2 linked regions of the Flavivirga eckloniae genome follow. The protein of the gene in region 1 binds, or shares a complex with, the protein of each later gene. Links are inferred from orthologs where the notes say so. Each region holds a gene or a part of one and is shown on either strand. Other genes may lie near its edges.

Region 1 (3,237 bases):
CACAAGAAGGCACGTCCTTTAGAAAAATTGTAAATAGTATTAAAAATGAGCTTTCTAATTATTTAGTAAAAGGAAAATTTTTAAAAACGAAAGATATATCACTTATTCTCGGCTATTCAGAGCCAAGTGCCTATTTACATGCGGTTAATAATTGGAAGGTTAACATAGAGAGCCTATAAAGGTTCGTTAAATAATTACAGATTGTTATAGTTCAAAATCGTTATTGTTAAACTAAAATGATTTACACTATATTTTGGAATTTCTTACATTTTGTCGAATTAAATTCTAAAAATCTTAGGTTTCTAATATCAATAGTTTGTATTACTTTTACAAGACTATTTCTGCATCCGCGGAAATCTGTTTTTATGTTAGCTTTAATTAAAAAAAAAAAACTTGCTTTTGCAGGGATAACTAAATAGTTTGATATCACCAACAACTATAGACCAAGTATTTGAAGCCACTCGAGTAGAGGAGGTTATAGGCGATTTTGTAAATCTTAAAAAAGCAGGGAGTAATTTTAAAGGGTTAAGTCCTTTTAGCGATGAGCGTTCGCCAAGTTTTATGGTGTCTCCCGTAAAACAAATCTGGAAAGACTTTTCTACAGGAAAAGGAGGGACGGCAGTATCTTTTTTAATGGAGCACGAGCATTTTACCTATCCGGAAGCTATAAAATACCTTGCAAAAAAATATAATATTGAAATTGAGGAAACCGAACAATCTAACGAACAAAAGGAACAAGCAAACGAACGTGAGAGCTTGTACTTAGTGAGTGAGTTTGCAAATACTTATTTTCAAAAAATACTACATAAAACCGATCAGGGAAAATCGATAGGATTAAGTTATTTTAAAGAACGTGGATTTACCCTGGAAACTATTGAGAAATTTGATTTGGGCTATTCGCTTGATGAGTGGCAAGCCTTTACAGACGAAGCTTTAAAACAAGGTTATAACATAGACTACCTGCAAAAAACGGGGCTCACTATTGTAAAAGAAGAGAAACGTTTCGATAGGTTTAAAGGACGTGTCATGTTTCCTATTAAAAGTATGAGCGGCCGTGTTTTAGGGTTTGGTGGGCGTATATTAACCAATGATAAAAAAGCCGCTAAATATCTAAACTCACCAGAGAGTGATATTTACCATAAAAGTAATGTGTTGTATGGGATATATCATGCTAAACAAGGCATTGCTAAAGAGGATAATTGCTATTTGGTAGAGGGATATACAGATGTAATCCAATTTCACCAAACGGGTGTAAAAAATGTTGTGTCTTCATCTGGAACAGCCTTGACATCTGAGCAAATTAGACTTATAAACCGATTGACAAAAAACATTACGGTGCTTTTTGACGGCGATGCTGCTGGTATGCGAGCTTCATTACGTGGAATTGATCTTATTTTAGAACAAGGTATGAATGTGAAGGTTTGTACGTTTCCAGAGGGCGAAGATCCAGATAGTTTTGCTAAACAAAACACACTTGAAGAGCTTACATCGTATTTAAATGAAAATGCTAAAGATTTTATTCAATTTAAAGCGTCTATTTTATTTGAAGAAACTAAAAACGATCCTATAAAAAAGGCTGATACTGTTAGGGATATAGTAAACAGTATTTCTAAAATTCCAGATCGCATTAAGAAAGAAATCTATATTCAGGAATGTGCCAGAATTATGGATATAAGCGAGGACGTTTTATTTAGTACACTGGCTCAAATTAATAAAAAGGAATTCCAGGAAGAAAATAAACAATTTAAAAAAGACCATAAAGCGTTTGAGGTTATTAAACATCAGCAACAACAAGTTGAAAAAGTTGATGTACAGTATATTTTAGAACGAAAAATTATTGAACTTTTATTGCTTTATGGAAACAAAGTTGAGGACTTTGAAGATTTAGTGTTGAAGGAAAATGATAAGGGTGAGTTGGTTTTGGAGCCAGTCATCCATCAAGCGAAGGTCTTCGAAAAAATATTTCTAGACCTTCAGGATGATGAAATGGAATTTTCTAATGAACAATTTAAGACACTGTACTATACTATTATAGATACATTAAATCAGAATCCTGATTTTGAACTTAAATCGTTTATAAACACGGTCGACAATCAAATGTCTAACGAAATCACAACCATTTTAATGGAAGATGAACGTTATGCCTTAGATGATTGGAAACGCATGAATATTTTTCCAAAAGAAAAAATACATAGTGTTGCTCAATTAGTTAGTGAAACTATTTTAAGTCTACGATGTTTTTTAATAGACCAAAAAGTAAAAGAATTTCAACAAGAAACATTACAAAGTAAAAACGATGTTAATAAAAATGTTCTTGAGGAAGTCAAAGACTATTCTGGCTTAAAAATGCTACTCTCCAGAAAATTAAATCGTGTACTATAATAATTGTTCGCTAAGCTTGGCTTGATTAACCAGGTCAACTAAGTTAGTTACTTTTAACTTACGCATTAATCGCGCTTTGTAAGTACTAACGGTTTTTTCGTTAATATCAAGCTCTTTAGAGATTTCTTTGTTTTTTCTACCAACAGTTAGAAGTTTTAAGACTTCTGCCTCTCTGGTTGAAAGTTTTTTGTAGAAAGTTCCGCTTTTATTAACTCTATTACCAAATGCTAATTGCTGAGTAAGTTCATTACTCAAATGAATCCCTCCATCGTGCACTTTTAAAATAGCCTCGTTAATGTTAATTACATTAACAGATTTGTTTAAGTATCCAGACGCGCCGGCTTTAATGGCGTTTATGGCATAAACTTCTTCTGGTTGACTACTAAAGATAATAGTTTTAATGTCCGGGTAGTCATGTTTTAAATAACGTAAAACAGTTAACCCATTTAAATTAGGGAAATCTGTTTCTGTTAAAATAATGTCTACTGGATTTTTTTTGATGAATTCCAAAATGGCATCTCCATCGTCTACGCTTCCTACAATTTTAATGTTTGATGAAGCTGAGAAAAGTACTTCAAGCCCTTTCCTTGTGATCGGGTGGTTGTCCGCTATTAATAATTTTATCATAATAAAGCTTTTATAATATTTAGTTAGAATTGTATTATAATTGAGAGAGTAAGCTTGCCGTAAATGTAGTGATTTTTTGATTAACCTACAAAATCTACAGGAAATTGTCAGGAATATCACAAATAGGGATAGGAATCATCTTATGCTTATTGGCGTTATTAAAGCGTTTATAAATTTTAAAAACCTCTAACTCTCTACCAGAGAAGTTGTTAGCGTTTTTGCCCTCAG
Region 2 (3,202 bases), 1.2 Mb from region 1 along the record:
CATAGCCAGAAATATTTTAGAAATGACACGCTTAAAAGTTCCTATTATAGCTATAGTAATAGGAGAGGGTGCATCTGGTGGCGCCTTAGGTATTGGTGTTGGAGATAAAGTATTAATGTTGGAAAATTCCTGGTATTCTGTAATATCGCCAGAAAATTGCTCTTCAATACTATGGCGCAGCTGGGAATATAAAGAACAAGCAGCAGAAGCCTTAAAACTAACAGCCACAGATGCTATGAAAATAAAAGTAGTAGATGGTGTTATTAAAGAACCACTTGGAGGCGCACATAGAGATCGAGAAAAAACATTTTCGGCAGTTAGTAATGCCATTGTAAAATCTTACGAGGATCTAAAAAACTTATCACCAACAGATTTGATTTCCCAGCGTATGGAGAAATATGCAAATATGGGCGTGTATAAAGGCTAATCCTTTTAAAAACCTAACATAAAAAAATCTGAAACATCTAGTTTTGGATTTTTTTATGCTTATCAACAATATTTTTTAGTTATTAACAGTTAGAATGTTAATGACTGGTGAGTAACCAAAATTCAATTTTTGTTTTAAAACCCTTTCTTTTTAATTACTTTCGCAAGTATGAAACAACCCAAACAAGTCCAAGGATATAAAGTAGATAAAAGTACTATTATTAGTCTTGAGAAAGGGAAAATACCCCCGCAAGCACTTGATTTAGAGGAAGTTGTGCTTGGGGCGATGATGATCGATAAAAAAGGAGTAGACGAAGTAATCGATATTTTAAGTGCCGAAGCATTTTACAAAGAAGCACATCAACATATATTTGAAGCTATATTTCAGCTGTTCGAAAACAGTGAACCTATTGACTTATTAACCGTTTCTACACAATTAAAGAAGAATGCAAAGCTAGAAATGGTAGGAGGTGACTTCTATCTTATTTCCTTAACACAAAAGGTGTCGTCTTCTGCTCATATCGAGTTTCATGCTCGTATTATCCTACAAAAATTCATTCAGCGGAGCTTGATTAAAATATCAAGCGAGATTATTGAAGACTCCTACGATGAGACTAAAGATGTTTTCGATTTGTTGGATGCAGCAGAATCCAAATTATACGAAGTTACCCAAGGAAATATTAAAAAATCTAGTGAAACGGCTCAAGAGTTAGTTATACAAGCTAAAAAGAAAATTGAGGAAATTTCGAATAAAGAAGGATTAAGTGGTATTCCAACAGGGTTTCACAAACTAGATAAACTAACCTCGGGTTGGCAGCCTTCCGATTTAATTATTGTGGCAGCACGTCCAGGTATGGGTAAAACCGCTTTAACGCTCTCGATGGCAAGAAATATTGCGGTAGATCAAAATATAGGGGTTGCTTTCTTTTCATTAGAAATGGCATCCGTACAGTTAATTACCCGTTTAATTTCTAGTGAAACTGGTCTTTCTTCAGAAAAATTACGTACTGGTAAGTTAGAAAAACACGAGTGGGAACAACTCAATGTAAAAGTAAAAGGTTTAGAAAAAGCACCGCTCTTTATTGACGATACCCCATCACTTTCAATTTTCGATTTAAGAGCAAAAGCCCGTCGTTTAGCATCACAACATGATATTAAACTAATCATGATTGATTATTTACAATTAATGACAGGTGGTCCTAGTCATGGTGGAAACCGTGAGCAGGAAATTTCCATGATTTCCAGAAACCTTAAAGCATTAGCTAAAGAATTAATGGTACCGGTAATTGCCCTGTCGCAATTGTCGCGTGCTGTTGAAACGCGTGGAGGAAGTAAACGACCATTATTATCAGATTTACGTGAATCTGGTGCTATTGAGCAAGATGCCGATATTGTATCATTTATTTATAGACCTGAATACTATAAAATTGACGAATGGGATGATGAAGAACGTTCACCAACAGAAGGTCAGGCAGAGTTTATTATAGCAAAACATAGAAATGGTGGTTTAGAAAACATACGATTAAAATTCCTTGGTCATTTAGGTAAGTTTGATAATTTAGATGACTTTGACTCACCTTTCGAATTCCATTCGAAAATGAATGCTGCGGCTAACGACGATACTTTTAAAACAGACGATTTTAAAGCAAGCCCAGATCAGGCCTTTGGTAGTTCATTTAACGACGATGACGACAACGAAGTACCATTTTAAGAACTAATCTTCTGTTAAACATATTAAGAAAGAAGAAAATTTAAGTATCTTTCAACTAAAATAAGATTTCTGTCATTTCGAGGCCTGCCTGTATCAGACAGGGAGGAACGACCGAGAAATCTCTTAACGTTTAGCTTCATATTGAAAAAGATAGTATTCGTATTATTGTTCATATTAATAGGTGTTAATGCCTATGCATCCTATATTCTTGTTCCGATGGATGCCGAAAGTCAAAAGAATCATTTAAAAGCTTATGGCATAACCTATTGGACACTCAATAAAGGGTTAAAAGTAAAGTGGCTTTTAAATTATAGAGGTGGTTCATTTTTATTGCCCGATACTAACGATATTCAGCGAGAATGTCAAATACGAGGTATTTCTTTTGAGGTACTTTCAAATTCCAAAGTAGAAAGTATTTTAGAAGAAATAAGCAGCCCCAGTAAAAATATGGAGGCCGTAGTGTTAGAAAAAGCTCCAAAAATAGCGGTATACACACCAAAAGGCAAGCTCCCTTGGGATGATGCCGTAACCATGGTATTGCAATACGCAGAAATTCCATATGAAACGGTTTATGATGAAGAAGTATTAAATGATGGATTACTGCTATTTGATTGGTTACACTTACACCACGAAGATTTTACAGGGCAGTATGGTAAATTTTATGGAGCATATAGGGCAGCCTCATGGTATATTCAAGAAAAAAAGGATGCCGAAGCATTGGCTGCAAAATTAGGTTATAGTAAAGTATCTCAAGAAAAATCGGATGTTGCTTTAAAGATTAGAGACTATGTCGTTGGGGGTGGATTTATGTTCGCTATGTGCAGCGCTACAGATAGTTTCGATATAGCCTTGTCTGCCGAAGGTGTAGATATCTGCGAACCTATGTTTGATGGCGATGGTAGCGATCCGGCTTATCAAAATAAAATAGATTTTAATAAAACCTTTGCATTTACTAATTTCATCTTAGAACGAAGCCCGATTGTGTACGAGTTTTCTTCGATTGATATGACACGTAAACGCAGAGTACCAAAAACAACCGATTATTTTTCTTTAATGGAGTTTTCT

The links.
Region 2: the proteins of dnaG (region 1) and dnaB are in contact, whole or in part, in a crystal structure (PDB 2R6A), measured with the Geobacillus stearothermophilus proteins. The link is inferred for Flavivirga eckloniae from one-to-one orthologs. Residues at the interface, in WP_049624496.1 of Geobacillus stearothermophilus: Lys456, Leu457, Leu458, Pro459, Ala460, Asn463, Ala464, Leu467, Leu535, Leu536, Ile537, Ala538, Gln544, Glu545, Asp548, Tyr549, His552; in WP_033016901.1 of Geobacillus stearothermophilus: Ser13, Glu15, Ala16, Gln18, Glu91, Leu92, Asp94, Ala95, Val96, Pro97, Thr98, Ala99, Ala100, Asn101, Tyr104, Tyr105, Ile108.

The regions. Positions count from the first base shown.
Region 1 is NZ_CP025791.1:2,110,200-2,113,436, reverse strand. The notes cover bases 1-2,901. They hold dnaG (DNA primase), read left to right. Parts: upstream 1-420; coding sequence 421-2,382; downstream 2,383-2,901. Other genes in these bases: C1H87_RS08685 (response regulator), read right to left, coding at 2,377-2,901; C1H87_RS08700 (AraC family transcriptional regulator ligand-binding domain-containing protein), read left to right, coding at 1-179. In the rest of the region: more of C1H87_RS08685, read right to left, coding at 2,902-3,009; nadE (NAD(+) synthase), read right to left, coding at 3,104-3,237. UniProt on the Escherichia coli protein: RNA polymerase that catalyzes the synthesis of short RNA molecules used as primers for DNA polymerase during DNA replication.
Region 2 is NZ_CP025791.1:899,368-902,569, reverse strand. Bases 1-2,866 are described here. They hold dnaB (replicative DNA helicase), read left to right. Parts: upstream 1-595; coding sequence 596-2,137; downstream 2,138-2,866. Other genes in these bases: C1H87_RS03800 (asparagine synthetase B), read left to right, coding at 2,354-2,866; C1H87_RS03810 (acetyl-CoA carboxylase carboxyltransferase subunit alpha), read left to right, coding at 1-427. In the rest of the region: more of C1H87_RS03800, read left to right, coding at 2,867-3,202. UniProt on the Escherichia coli protein: The main replicative DNA helicase, it participates in initiation and elongation during chromosome replication. Travels ahead of the DNA replisome, separating dsDNA into templates for DNA synthesis.